Regions from separate parts of the Bacillus sp. LQ16 genome, predicted to be linked through region 3. Evidence: a T-box and tRNA genes for the amino acid it is inferred to sense, from the RefSeq annotation. Region 3 holds a T-box; the other regions hold tRNA genes.
The links. The T-box of region 3 lies ahead of AC3EMB_RS16195 (tryptophan--tRNA ligase). A T-box ahead of a tRNA ligase gene usually reads a tRNA of that ligase, here a tRNA-Trp.
Positions count from the first base shown of each region.

Region 1: it encodes a tRNA-Trp, which carries the amino acid that the T-box ahead of AC3EMB_RS16195 (tryptophan--tRNA ligase) is inferred to sense. The anticodon was not compared.
Region 2: it encodes a tRNA-Trp, which carries the amino acid that the T-box ahead of AC3EMB_RS16195 (tryptophan--tRNA ligase) is inferred to sense. The anticodon was not compared.

Region 1 covers NZ_CM173491.1:560,094-563,751, forward strand. The annotation lists rRNA gene AC3EMB_RS02805 (23S ribosomal RNA) at 1-283, shown strand, start outside; rRNA gene rrf (5S ribosomal RNA) at 385-500, shown strand; tRNA gene AC3EMB_RS02815 (tRNA-Asn) at 509-583, shown strand; tRNA gene AC3EMB_RS02820 (tRNA-Ser) at 586-677, shown strand; tRNA gene AC3EMB_RS02825 (tRNA-Glu) at 695-769, shown strand; tRNA gene AC3EMB_RS02830 (tRNA-Val) at 774-849, shown strand; tRNA gene AC3EMB_RS02835 (tRNA-Met) at 876-952, shown strand; tRNA gene AC3EMB_RS02840 (tRNA-Asp) at 956-1,031, shown strand; tRNA gene AC3EMB_RS02845 (tRNA-Phe) at 1,041-1,116, shown strand; tRNA gene AC3EMB_RS02850 (tRNA-Thr) at 1,135-1,210, shown strand; tRNA gene AC3EMB_RS02855 (tRNA-Tyr) at 1,221-1,304, shown strand; tRNA gene AC3EMB_RS02860 (tRNA-Trp) at 1,312-1,385, shown strand; tRNA gene AC3EMB_RS02865 (tRNA-His) at 1,405-1,480, shown strand; tRNA gene AC3EMB_RS02870 (tRNA-Gln) at 1,544-1,618, shown strand; tRNA gene AC3EMB_RS02875 (tRNA-Gly) at 1,624-1,698, shown strand; tRNA gene AC3EMB_RS02880 (tRNA-Cys) at 1,713-1,783, shown strand; tRNA gene AC3EMB_RS02885 (tRNA-Leu) at 1,794-1,875, shown strand; partial or broken gene AC3EMB_RS02890 (DUF3884 family protein) at 2,036-2,356, opposite strand; gene AC3EMB_RS02895 (YebC/PmpR family DNA-binding transcriptional regulator) at 2,709-3,428, shown strand; gene AC3EMB_RS02900 (NUDIX hydrolase) at 3,577-3,658, shown strand, end outside.
Region 2 covers NZ_CM173491.1:773,233-776,890, reverse strand. The annotation lists gene AC3EMB_RS03920 (DUF3965 domain-containing protein) at 1-374, opposite strand, end outside; gene AC3EMB_RS03915 (CBS domain-containing protein) at 696-1,115, opposite strand; tRNA gene AC3EMB_RS03910 (tRNA-Glu) at 1,245-1,316, opposite strand; tRNA gene AC3EMB_RS03905 (tRNA-Asn) at 1,318-1,392, opposite strand; tRNA gene AC3EMB_RS03900 (tRNA-Ile) at 1,401-1,477, opposite strand; tRNA gene AC3EMB_RS03895 (tRNA-Trp) at 1,488-1,558, opposite strand; tRNA gene AC3EMB_RS03890 (tRNA-Thr) at 1,565-1,637, opposite strand; tRNA gene AC3EMB_RS03885 (tRNA-Phe) at 1,647-1,722, opposite strand; tRNA gene AC3EMB_RS03880 (tRNA-Asp) at 1,731-1,806, opposite strand; tRNA gene AC3EMB_RS03875 (tRNA-Met) at 1,810-1,886, opposite strand; tRNA gene AC3EMB_RS03870 (tRNA-Ser) at 1,906-1,998, opposite strand; tRNA gene AC3EMB_RS03865 (tRNA-Ser) at 2,053-2,145, opposite strand; tRNA gene AC3EMB_RS03860 (tRNA-Ala) at 2,166-2,238, opposite strand; tRNA gene AC3EMB_RS03855 (tRNA-Pro) at 2,254-2,327, opposite strand; tRNA gene AC3EMB_RS03850 (tRNA-Arg) at 2,338-2,411, opposite strand; tRNA gene AC3EMB_RS03845 (tRNA-Leu) at 2,415-2,503, opposite strand; tRNA gene AC3EMB_RS03840 (tRNA-Gly) at 2,520-2,594, opposite strand; tRNA gene AC3EMB_RS03835 (tRNA-Leu) at 2,624-2,704, opposite strand; tRNA gene AC3EMB_RS03830 (tRNA-Lys) at 2,720-2,795, opposite strand; tRNA gene AC3EMB_RS03825 (tRNA-Gln) at 2,800-2,874, opposite strand; tRNA gene AC3EMB_RS03820 (tRNA-Tyr) at 2,886-2,969, opposite strand; tRNA gene AC3EMB_RS03815 (tRNA-Val) at 2,978-3,053, opposite strand; rRNA gene rrf (5S ribosomal RNA) at 3,059-3,174, opposite strand; rRNA gene AC3EMB_RS03805 (23S ribosomal RNA) at 3,276-3,658, opposite strand, start outside.
Region 3 covers NZ_CM173491.1:3,226,888-3,230,545, reverse strand. The annotation lists gene AC3EMB_RS16205 (AI-2E family transporter) at 1-341, shown strand, start outside; partial or broken gene AC3EMB_RS16200 (1-deoxy-D-xylulose-5-phosphate reductoisomerase) at 370-1,528, opposite strand; T-box leader at 1,667-1,874, shown strand; gene AC3EMB_RS16195 (tryptophan--tRNA ligase) at 1,918-2,916, shown strand; gene AC3EMB_RS16190 (maltose O-acetyltransferase) at 3,127-3,658, shown strand, end outside.

The DNA.
Region 1 (3,658 bases), 2.7 Mb from region 3:
CGTCGTGGGCGTAGGAAATTTGAGAGGAGCTGTCCTTAGTACGAGAGGACCGGGATGGACGCACCGCTGGTGTACCAGTTGTTCTGCCAAGGGCATAGCTGGGTAGCTATGTGCGGAAGGGATAAGTGCTGAAAGCATCTAAGCATGAAGCCCCCCTCAAGATGAGATTTCCCATAGCGTAAGCTAGTAAGATCCCTGAAAGATGATCAGGTTGATAGGTTCGAGGTGGAAGCATGGTGACATGTGGAGCTGACGAATACTAATAGATCGAGGACTTAACCATATAATATGTAGCAAATGTTATCTAGTTTTGAGAGAATATAAAAAACTTGTTGACTTTTAAAGTAAATAAGTTATAATAATGATTGTCTCAAAAGAATAATGTCTGGTAATGATGGCAGAGAGGTCACACCCGTTCCCATACCGAACACGGAAGTTAAGCTCTCTAGCGCCGATGGTAGTTGGGACCTTGTCCCTGTGAGAGTAGGACGTTGCCAGGCAATATTATTCCGCAGTAGCTCAGCGGTAGAGCTATCGGCTGTTAACCGATCGGTCGTAGGTTCGATTCCTACCTGCGGAGCCATTGGAGAGCTGTCCGAGTTGGCCGAAGGAGCACGATTGGAAATCGTGTATACGTCACAAGCGTATCAAGGGTTCGAATCCCTTGCTCTCCGCCATAGGATTTATAATATTTGGCCCGTTGGTCAAGTGGTTAAGACACCGCCCTTTCACGGCGGTAACACGGGTTCGAATCCCGTACGGGTCACCACTTTGGAGGATTAGCTCAGCTGGGAGAGCACCTGCCTTACAAGCAGGGGGTCGGCGGTTCGATCCCGTCATCCTCCACCATATAAATTTTATATGAATAGTATTATCGCGGGGTGGAGCAGCACGGTAGCTCGTCGGGCTCATAACCCGAAGGTCGCAGGTTCAAATCCTGTCCCCGCAACCAAATGGTCCCGTGGTGTAGTGGTTAACATGCCTGCCTGTCACGCAGGAGATCGCCGGTTCGACCCCGGTCGGGACCGCCATTTTAATAAGGCTCGGTAGCTCAGTCGGTAGAGCAGAGGACTGAAAATCCTCGTGTCGGCGGTTCGATTCCGTCCCGAGCCACCATTTATTTCAATAAAATACGCCGGCTTAGCTCAATTGGTAGAGCAACTGACTTGTAATCAGTAGGTTGGGGGTTCAAGTCCTCTAGCCGGCACCATGTAAGTTTCGGAGGGGTAGCGAAGTGGCTAAACGCGGCGGACTGTAAATCCGCTCCTTCGGGTTCGGCAGTTCGAATCTGCCCCCCTCCACCATTTACATAGGGGCATAGTTTAAAGGTAGAACTGAGGTCTCCAAAACCTCCAGTGTGGGTTCGATTCCTACTGCCCCTGCCAAATATATTTACACAACATGGCGGTTGTGGCGAAGTGGTTAACGCACCGGATTGTGGCTCCGGCATTCGTGGGTTCGATTCCCATCAGTCGCCCCATTTTTATTTTAAAAATTACAAATAATTTAATTGATACTTACATATAATTAAGTAAGAATTCGATGGGCTATAGCCAAGCGGTAAGGCAACGGACTTTGACTCCGTCATGCGCTGGTTCGAATCCAGCTAGCCCAGCCATTTTTGCGGAAGTAGTTCAGTGGTAGAATACAACCTTGCCAAGGTTGGGGTCGCGGGTTCGAATCCCGTCTTCCGCTCCAATAAAATTTAATATGGCGGCATAGCCAAGTGGTAAGGCAGAGGTCTGCAAAACCTTTATCACCGGTTCAAATCCGGTTGCCGCCTTTTCTTTTGTGCCGATGTGGCGGAATTGGCAGACGCGCACGACTCAAAATCGTGTTCCTTCGGGAGTGTCGGTTCGACCCCGACCATCGGTATCATGAACGTCGTAAAAAACTCTATACAATTAGTATAGAGTTTTTTTTGTTTTCTTTTCATTACATGACAAAATAAGCACAAAAAGTGTACGGTGAGTAAACTGCGAAACATTAAAAGGATAAAAACAAACATTCAATTTTATCCTTTTAATTGCGGTATTTAGAGAGAATTTCTCCACCCTGGTGACATGAAGTTAAATCCGACACCACCAGTAGATATTAGTACATTATCAACGGTTAAGTTTGTAATTTCTAAAAACTTCTTTTTAAACTCTTCTCTGTTGTACTTATACATTGTTGAGTGGCACGCCCACATTTGCGTTGAAGTACTTAACCAGTCCCCTAATTCCTTCAATTCAGGAAACGCCTCAAATTGGATTGGTTCATCTTATTTCATGAATCTTACTTGATAGATAGTTGGGTTTAACTTCTCTCCTATTCCTTTAAGAGTATGTGTGTTTTTTTCGTTTGAATGTGTCATAATTCTCCCTTCATCTTTTCTTCAAATTTTTTCCTATTTTTATTATACAACAATAGAAAGTAATTATAGGAATATTATGGAAATAGGTATTGGCAATATAAAAAGACTCTAACAGAAATGTTAGAGTCTTTTTTGTTAAATTATATTATGTGATGCTAAAATTCGTAATAAACTTAGGAATTCATGTATAATATAACTTGTCGAAAGAACAAAATGATAGTGATTTATATTATGTCTGTAATATGAATCAAAAATGAACTTTTTATATTTCTTTTAAAAATGTGTTGAACACACATTATATTTCATATTAATATTTTTATGTAGATTTAAAACGAGAAAGAGAGTGGAAAGTATGGGCCGTAAATGGAACAATATTAAAGACAAAAAAGCATCAAAAGATGCAAATACAAGCCGTATATACGCGAAATTTGGACGTGAAATTTATGTGGCGGCAAAACAAGGCGAGCCAGATCCAGAATCAAACCAAGCGCTTAGAGTCGTATTAGAACGTGCGAAAACATACAATGTACCAAGAACAATTATTGATCGTGCAGTTGAAAAAGCAAAAGGCGGTTCAGAGGAAAATTATGACGAGCTTCGTTATGAAGGATTTGGACCAAATGGAGCTATGGTTATTGTAGATACACTTACAAATAACGTAAACCGTACTGCAGCAGATGTACGAGCTGCATTTAGCAAAAACAGTGGTAACATGGGTGTAAACGGTTCTGTAGCTTACATGTTTGATGCGACAGCTGTTATCGGCCTTGAAGGTAAAACATCAGATGAAGTTCTTGAAATTTTAATGGAAGCAGATGTAGATGCACGTGACATTCTAGAAGAAGAAGATGCTGTTATCGTGTATGCTGAACCAGATCAATTCCATTCAGTACAATCTGCACTTAAAGGTGCTGGTGTTGAAGAATTTACAGTTGCAGAATTAACAATGCTTGCACAAAGTGATGTTACACTTCCTGAAGATGCTCAAGTACAATTTGAGAAAATGGTGGATGCATTAGAAGATTTAGAAGATGTACAACAAGTTTACCACAACGTAGACTTAGGAGAGTAATACGATGAAAGCCCCTGTTCGCTTAACGAATAGGGGCTTTTTTTTATGAAGTTAATTAAGGTGATGAATTATTAAAGGTATTTTGGTGTAGATAGGGAATATGCTTATAGGGATATATGAAATAACCATTATTTCTAGGAGGCTCAGTATGGAACATAAGACACCAAAGCATATAGTTGCCGTAGCAGGTTATTTAACAAATGAGAAAAATGAAGTGTTATTAACAAAGG
Region 2 (3,658 bases), 2.5 Mb from region 3:
GTCAAAAGATCCCATGTTTCATATTCCAATGAAGTATGAACAAACTCAGCTAATCCTTGTGCTATCATAAAAGCATTTGCCTCTTCATACCAACCAATCTCTTGGCATAAGCGAAGAATACGCACTAAAGTTGGAATTTCATCTTTATGAAACTGCGGTAAATTCTTTACTTTATTCATGCCATATACGATAAATGCCGCTAAATTTTCTTCTTTATAAAATTCTTTCTCTTTCCATACTAATATAGTTCGTTCTTTCCCCTCACCTTTTGGGTGACAAGGTACAAGCAAAGAAAATAATTCAGCAAAATTATTTGGTTCTATATATGTATCTGTAACCAAATTCCAATTTGGATCGCCCTGTACAGCCTTCATATAATTCCCCTTCCCTTTTCATCTATGTAGGAAATATTAATTTATTATCGTACCACTAAAAATTAATATTGTTATATTCAAAATCCCTCATAATACTTATATCTATCAGTATATCATCTTTTCTCTTATTAAAAATGAAGAATAACAAATTTAAAAAAACTGTGGAAATTATTAACCATATCCTTATTATATAATGTCTCAGATACATCACGCTAACATATTAGTTTAATCCATATATACTAGAATAATGCATCTGAACTTTATATATAATTTAGCTCTTTATGAGTGACCATTAAAATCTCGGTTAATTAAAGTTTCAATTTACTCTGTACGCTCTGAGATTTCGCTCAAGGCAAATCCAGCTTGATCATCTGCCGATTCCCTTATAGCTAAATCTCCTAGTGCTAACATGCCAATAAGCTGACCACTATCAACTACTGGTAACCGTCTAATTTGATACTGTGCCATTAGCTCTGTAGCTTTTTCAATAGAATCATTTGGAGAAACTGAGATAATATTTGTTGTCATTACATTTGTAATTTTATTAGATCCAGGATGTTTTTCAGCAATCCCTCGAACAACTAAATCTCGATCAGTAACAAGCCCAACAACCTGCTCATTTTCAACAACAGGAATTAACCCAACCGATTCTTCCTTCATTTTTACAGCTGCCTCATATACATTGTCTAGCGGTGTACAATGTACAATATGGGTACTCATTAAGTCTCTAACTCGTGTCATTATTTATTTCCTCCTTTTTATACATACCATAGCTTTTCCAAAATTCCTTTATTTATTTCTGGAAAGTAAAATGATAAAAAGGATCAACAAAATAAAAAAGAGCCAGCATAATGCTGACTCTTTTTTGTATGACCCGTACGGGATTCGAACCCGTGTTACCGCCGTGAAAGGGCGGTGTCTTAACCACTTGACCAACGGGCCATGGCTCCGCAGGTAGGACTCGAACCTACGACCGATCGGTTAACAGCCGATAGCTCTACCACTGAGCTACTGCGGAATAATATATGGTGGGCCTAAATGGACTCGAACCATCGACCTCACGCTTATCAGGCGTGCGCTCTAACCAGCTGAGCTATAGGCCCATATACTTTACAGGGGCAGTAGGAATCGAACCCACACTGGAGGTTTTGGAGACCTCAGTTCTACCTTTAAACTATGCCCCTAAATGATGCCGGCTAGAGGACTTGAACCCCCAACCTACTGATTACAAGTCAGTTGCTCTACCAATTGAGCTAAGCCGGCATAAAAAAATGGTGGCTCGGGACGGAATCGAACCGCCGACACGAGGATTTTCAGTCCTCTGCTCTACCGACTGAGCTACCGAGCCAACATAAATGGCGGTCCCGACCGGGGTCGAACCGGCGATCTCCTGCGTGACAGGCAGGCATGTTAACCACTACACCACGGGACCATTTGGTTGCGGGGACAGGATTTGAACCTGCGACCTTCGGGTTATGAGCCCGACGAGCTACCGTGCTGCTCCACCCCGCGACAATATTAAATTAAAAAATGGAGGAGGTAGAGGGATTCGAACCCCCGCGCGACTCTCGCCGCCTGTCGGTTTTCAAGACCGATCCCTTCAGCCGAACTTGGGTATACCTCCATGAAGGAAAAAAATAAATATTTTATTATTATATGTCTAAACCATTTTTAAAAATGGAGGAGGTAGAGGGATTCGAACCCCCGCGCGATTCTCACCGCCTGTCGGTTTTCAAGACCGATCCCTTCAGCCGAACTTGGGTATACCTCCGAGACATATATTAAATAAAGTGGAGCCTAGCGGGATCGAACCGCTGACCTCCTGCGTGCAAGGCAGGCGCTCTCCCAGCTGAGCTAAGGCCCCATGTTTTTTTGAATATCGGGAAGACAGGATTTGAACCTGCGACCCCCTGGTCCCAAACCAGGTGCTCTACCAAGCTGAGCCACTTCCCGTTAATAAAAGCGCGCCCGAGAGGAGTCGAACCCCTAACCTCTTGATCCGTAGTCAAACGCTCTATCCAATTGAGCTACGGGCGCATATGGTGCCGAGGGCGGGGGTCGAACCCGCACGGTGGTCACCCACCGCAGGATTTTAAGTCCTGTGCGTCTGCCTGTTCCGCCACCCCGGCATGTCATATTGAAAATTGGAGCGGAAGACGGGATTCGAACCCGCGACCCCAACCTTGGCAAGGTTGTATTCTACCACTGAACTACTTCCGCAAGACATGTATGAGTTATTTTATTAAAAGTGCGGGTGAAGGGAGTCGAACCCCCACGCCAAAGGCGCTAGATCCTAAGTCTAGTGCGTCTGCCAATTCCGCCACACCCGCATATTTTATTAAAAATGGTGAGCCATGAAGGATTCGAACCTTCGACCCTCTGATTAAAAGTCAGATGCTCTACCAACTGAGCTAATGGCTCTTAATGGCTGGGCTAGCTGGATTCGAACCAGCGCATGACGGAGTCAAAGTCCGTTGCCTTACCGCTTGGCTATAGCCCATTAATTAAGAATGGTGGAGGGGGGCAGATTCGAACTGCCGAACCCGAAGGAGCGGATTTACAGTCCGCCGCGTTTAGCCACTTCGCTACCCCTCCGACATATATGGTGGAGGATGACGGGATCGAACCGCCGACCCCCTGCTTGTAAGGCAGGTGCTCTCCCAGCTGAGCTAATCCTCCATTTTGCCTGGCAACGTCCTACTCTCACAGGGACAAGGTCCCAACTACCATCGGCGCTAGAGAGCTTAACTTCCGTGTTCGGTATGGGAACGGGTGTGACCTCTCTGCCATCATTACCAGACTGTATTCATTTAAGACAAGAATCATTTTAACTCATTTGCTTTTAAAAGTCAACAAGTTTTTTATATTCTTTCAAAACTAGATAACATTGCTTCATATTATATGGTTAAGTCCTCGATCTATTAGTATTCGTCAGCTCCACATGTCACCATGCTTCCACCTCGAACCTATCAACCTGATCATCTTTCAGGGATCTTACTAGCTTACGCTATGGGAAATCTCATCTTGAGGGGGGCTTCATGCTTAGATGCTTTCAGCACTTATCCCTTCCGCACATAGCTACCCAGCTATGCCCTTGGCAGAACAACTGGTACACCAGCGGTGCGTCCATCCCGGTCCTCTCGTACTAAGGACAGCTCCTCTCAAATTTCCTACGCCCACGACGGATAGGGACCGAACTGTCTCACGACGTTCTGAACCCAGCTCGCGTACCGCTTTAATGGGCGAACAGCCCAACCCTTGGGACCGACTACAGCCCCAGGATG
Region 3 (3,658 bases):
CAGTACTACTCGCTATTTTAGCGATGATTGTAAATATCGTTCCGTATGTAGGACCAATTATCGCAATTACACCAGCGTTAATTATTGCGTTTATTGATTCGCCAGGGATGGTTTTAAAGGTAATTATTGTAATGATGGTTGTACAATTAGCAGAAGGTAAATTTATTTCTCCGCAAGTAATGGGGAAAAAGCTAGATATTCATCCGATTACAATCATATTTATCATTTTAACTGCCGGAAACTTATTCGGGATTATGGGCATTATTTTAGCCATTCCAGGATATGCGATATTAAAAGTGTTAGTTACGCACGGTTATAGATTTGTTAAGTTGAATACGTGAAAAAAGAGCTAAAACAGTGGGAACTGTTTTAGCTCTTTTTTATTAACAATTCATTTGCATATTGGCGCGCCCATTGATCCGCTTCTAATATAGCATCAAGTGAAGGATCTTTTACATTATGATGAGCTTCAACTGTTTTGTAAATTGTTTTTTCAATATCGAAAAAGGCAATTTCATTTTTTAAGTATAGTGCATTCGCAATTTCATTTGCTGCATTTAATACAGCGGGAGTAGTACCACCGATTTTGCCACATTCATATGCGTATTGTAGACAAGGGAACTTCTCTAAATCTGGTTTTTCAAAATGTAAACTACCGATTTCTAATAAATTTAATTTTTCATAGGAAGAAGGTAGCCGAGTAGGATAGTGAAACGCATATTGAATCGGCATTCTCATATCAGGAGCACCGAGCTGTGCCATAACTGATCCATCAATAAATTCTACTAAAGAATGAATGATACTTTCTTTATGAATCATTACATCAATTTTTTCATACGGAATATCAAATAGCCATCTCGCTTCCATTACTTCAAAGCCTTTATTCATTAATGTGGCAGAATCAATCGTTAGTTTTGCACCCATTAACCAGTTTGGATGTTTTAAAGCGTCCTTAGCTTGTAATGTTTGCATTTCTTCACGTGTTTTATCACGAAAAGCACCACCGGAAGCTGTTACAATTAACTTCTCAATCTCTTTATTATTTTCGCCGTTTAAACATTGGAAAATAGCTGAATGCTCACTATCTACTGGAATTAAGCGACATCCGTTTTGTTGCGCTAGTTCAGTTACGATATGTCCAGCTGCAACCAAAGTTTCTTTATTAGCAATAGCGATATCTTTCTTCGTTTTTAATGCCTCAATTGTTGGGAGTAATCCTGAAACACCGACAACAGAACTTAATACAAGATTTGAATCAGGGTGAGTAGCTACTGCGATTAAGCCATCAGTCCCGTGTGTGATTTTTGTATTTGCTGAAATACGCGTACGAAGCTTGTCTGCTAAGTCTTTTGTCGCAACGCTTACAATACGAGGTTGAAACGTTTTGATTTGTTGCTCAAGAAGATCGATAATTATAATTTGCGGTTAAACCGATGATTTTAAAATGTTCAGGATGAGCTGAAACGACATCTAATGCAGATGTGCCGATGGATCCTGTTGAACCTAAAATTGATATATATTTTACCATGAAAAAACCTCCAAAGTTGTTTCGAATATTTTTGCAAACCTATATAACATTAGACAATTGAAGTGGAAATTCCTGCTATATAAAATAGAAAATTAGGGTTTGTTTGGAAGTGAAATGTGATAAACTGTAAAAAATAACGAAAAAGCAATGAAAGAGAAGAGTACATATTCGAAACTTTTTAGAGAGCTGATGTGTGGTGGAAATCAGTAAGGGATGAATATGGAATGGGCTCTGGAGCTTCTAACTGAAATGAGTAGGTAAAGACGGTTACTTCACGTTATTGAAGTATGAAGTGAGCTAATGATAGCTAATTAAGGTGGTACCGCGGGAGCCTCTCGTCCTTTTTAAGGATGAGAGGCTCTTTTTATTTTGAGAAAGGAGGAGTTAGTGTGAGTGAAAAAATAATGTTAACAGGAATTAAGCCGACAGGTTATCCGCATTTAGGAAATTATATTGGTGCGATTAAACCTGCATTGCAAATGTCAAAGAATAATGAAGGAAAAGCATTGTATTTTATAGCGGATTATCATGCGTTAAATGCTGTGCATGATTCAGAAAAGTTCAGCAGTTATACGAAAGAGGTAGCAGCTACTTGGTTATCGCTTGGACTTGGGGAAGATGTTGTTTTTTATCGGCAAACAGAAGTACCGGAAATTCTAGAATTAGCTTGGATTTTAGCTTGCCTAACTCCGAAAGGTCTTATGAACCGTGCTCATGCGTATAAAGCGAAGGTGGAGCAAAATAAAGAAGCGGGGGTAGAGGTCGATGCAGGAGTGAATATGGGGTTATATACGTATCCGATTTTAATGGCAGCTGACATATTATTATTTCAAGCTACACATGTACCTGTCGGAAAAGACCAAATTCAACATATTGAAATCGCGCGTGATATTGCGACGTATTTTAATCATACATTTGGCACGACATTTACACTTCCGGAGTATGTAGTGCAAGAAGAAGGAGCTATTTTACCTGGTCTTGATGGAAGGAAGATGAGTAAAAGTTACGGAAATGTGATCCCATTATTTGCAGAGCAAGAAAAACTACGAAAGTTAATATTTAAAATCAAAACAGACTCTTCACTTCCAAATGAACCGAAAGAATTAGAAACATTATTTATGATATATAAAGAGTTTGCGACCGAAGATGAAATACAGTCGATGTGTGAAAAGTATGAGACTGGAATCGGATGGGGCGATGTGAAAAAAGAGTTGTTTCGCGTTGTAGATCGTGAGTTAGCTGGACCTCGTGAAAAGTACGCAATGTATATGAATGAGCCGAATTTATTATATGAGGCGTTAGAAAACGGTGCTGAGAAGGCACGCGCTATTGCAAAGGTAAATTTAGCGGAAATTAAAAAACGGATTGGATTTGAGAGGGGGCGCTGAGCGTTCCCTCGTTTTTCGATATAAATTATTCTTCATATCGATACGTAGAGCAAGGAGTTCGCACTTCTTTTCCGAACTTATTAGTTGCATATATGAAAAAGTATGCTAATATAAGGTTACTTATTAAACGTGTTTAATAAGTTTAATTAAAGGCACTTATTAAAGGTGTTTAATAAGTGAATCTCATTCAATAAAAAAGGAGATGAATGTATGAAAACGGAGAAAGAAAAGATGGTGGCAGGAGAAATGTATATTGCGGATGACGAAGAATTGGTGGCTGATAGGGTGGAGGCAAAACGTTTAACACGCCTTTATAACGAGGCGATGGAGACAGGAGATGAGAGGCGTTTTACGTTATTAAATCAGCTTTTAGGTTCTTCAACTGATGGGAAAGCACAAATTAATCCTGATTTTCGTTGTGATTACGGCTACAATATTCATGTTGGAAAGAGCTTTTTCGCAAATTTCAATTGTGTGATTTTGGACGTTTGTGAAGTTCGAATCGGTGATAATTGTATGTTTGCACCTGGTGTTCACATTTATACTGCTACTCATCCATTACATCCGGTGGAACGAAACTCTGGCAAAGAATATGGAAAACCGGTAAAGATAGGTAACAATGTTTGGGTTGGCGGAGGCGCTATTATTAACCCTGGTATTTCAATTGGAGATAATGTTGTAATTGCTTCAGGGGCAGTTGTGACAAAAGATGTACCTAATAATGTAGTTGTTGGTGGTAACC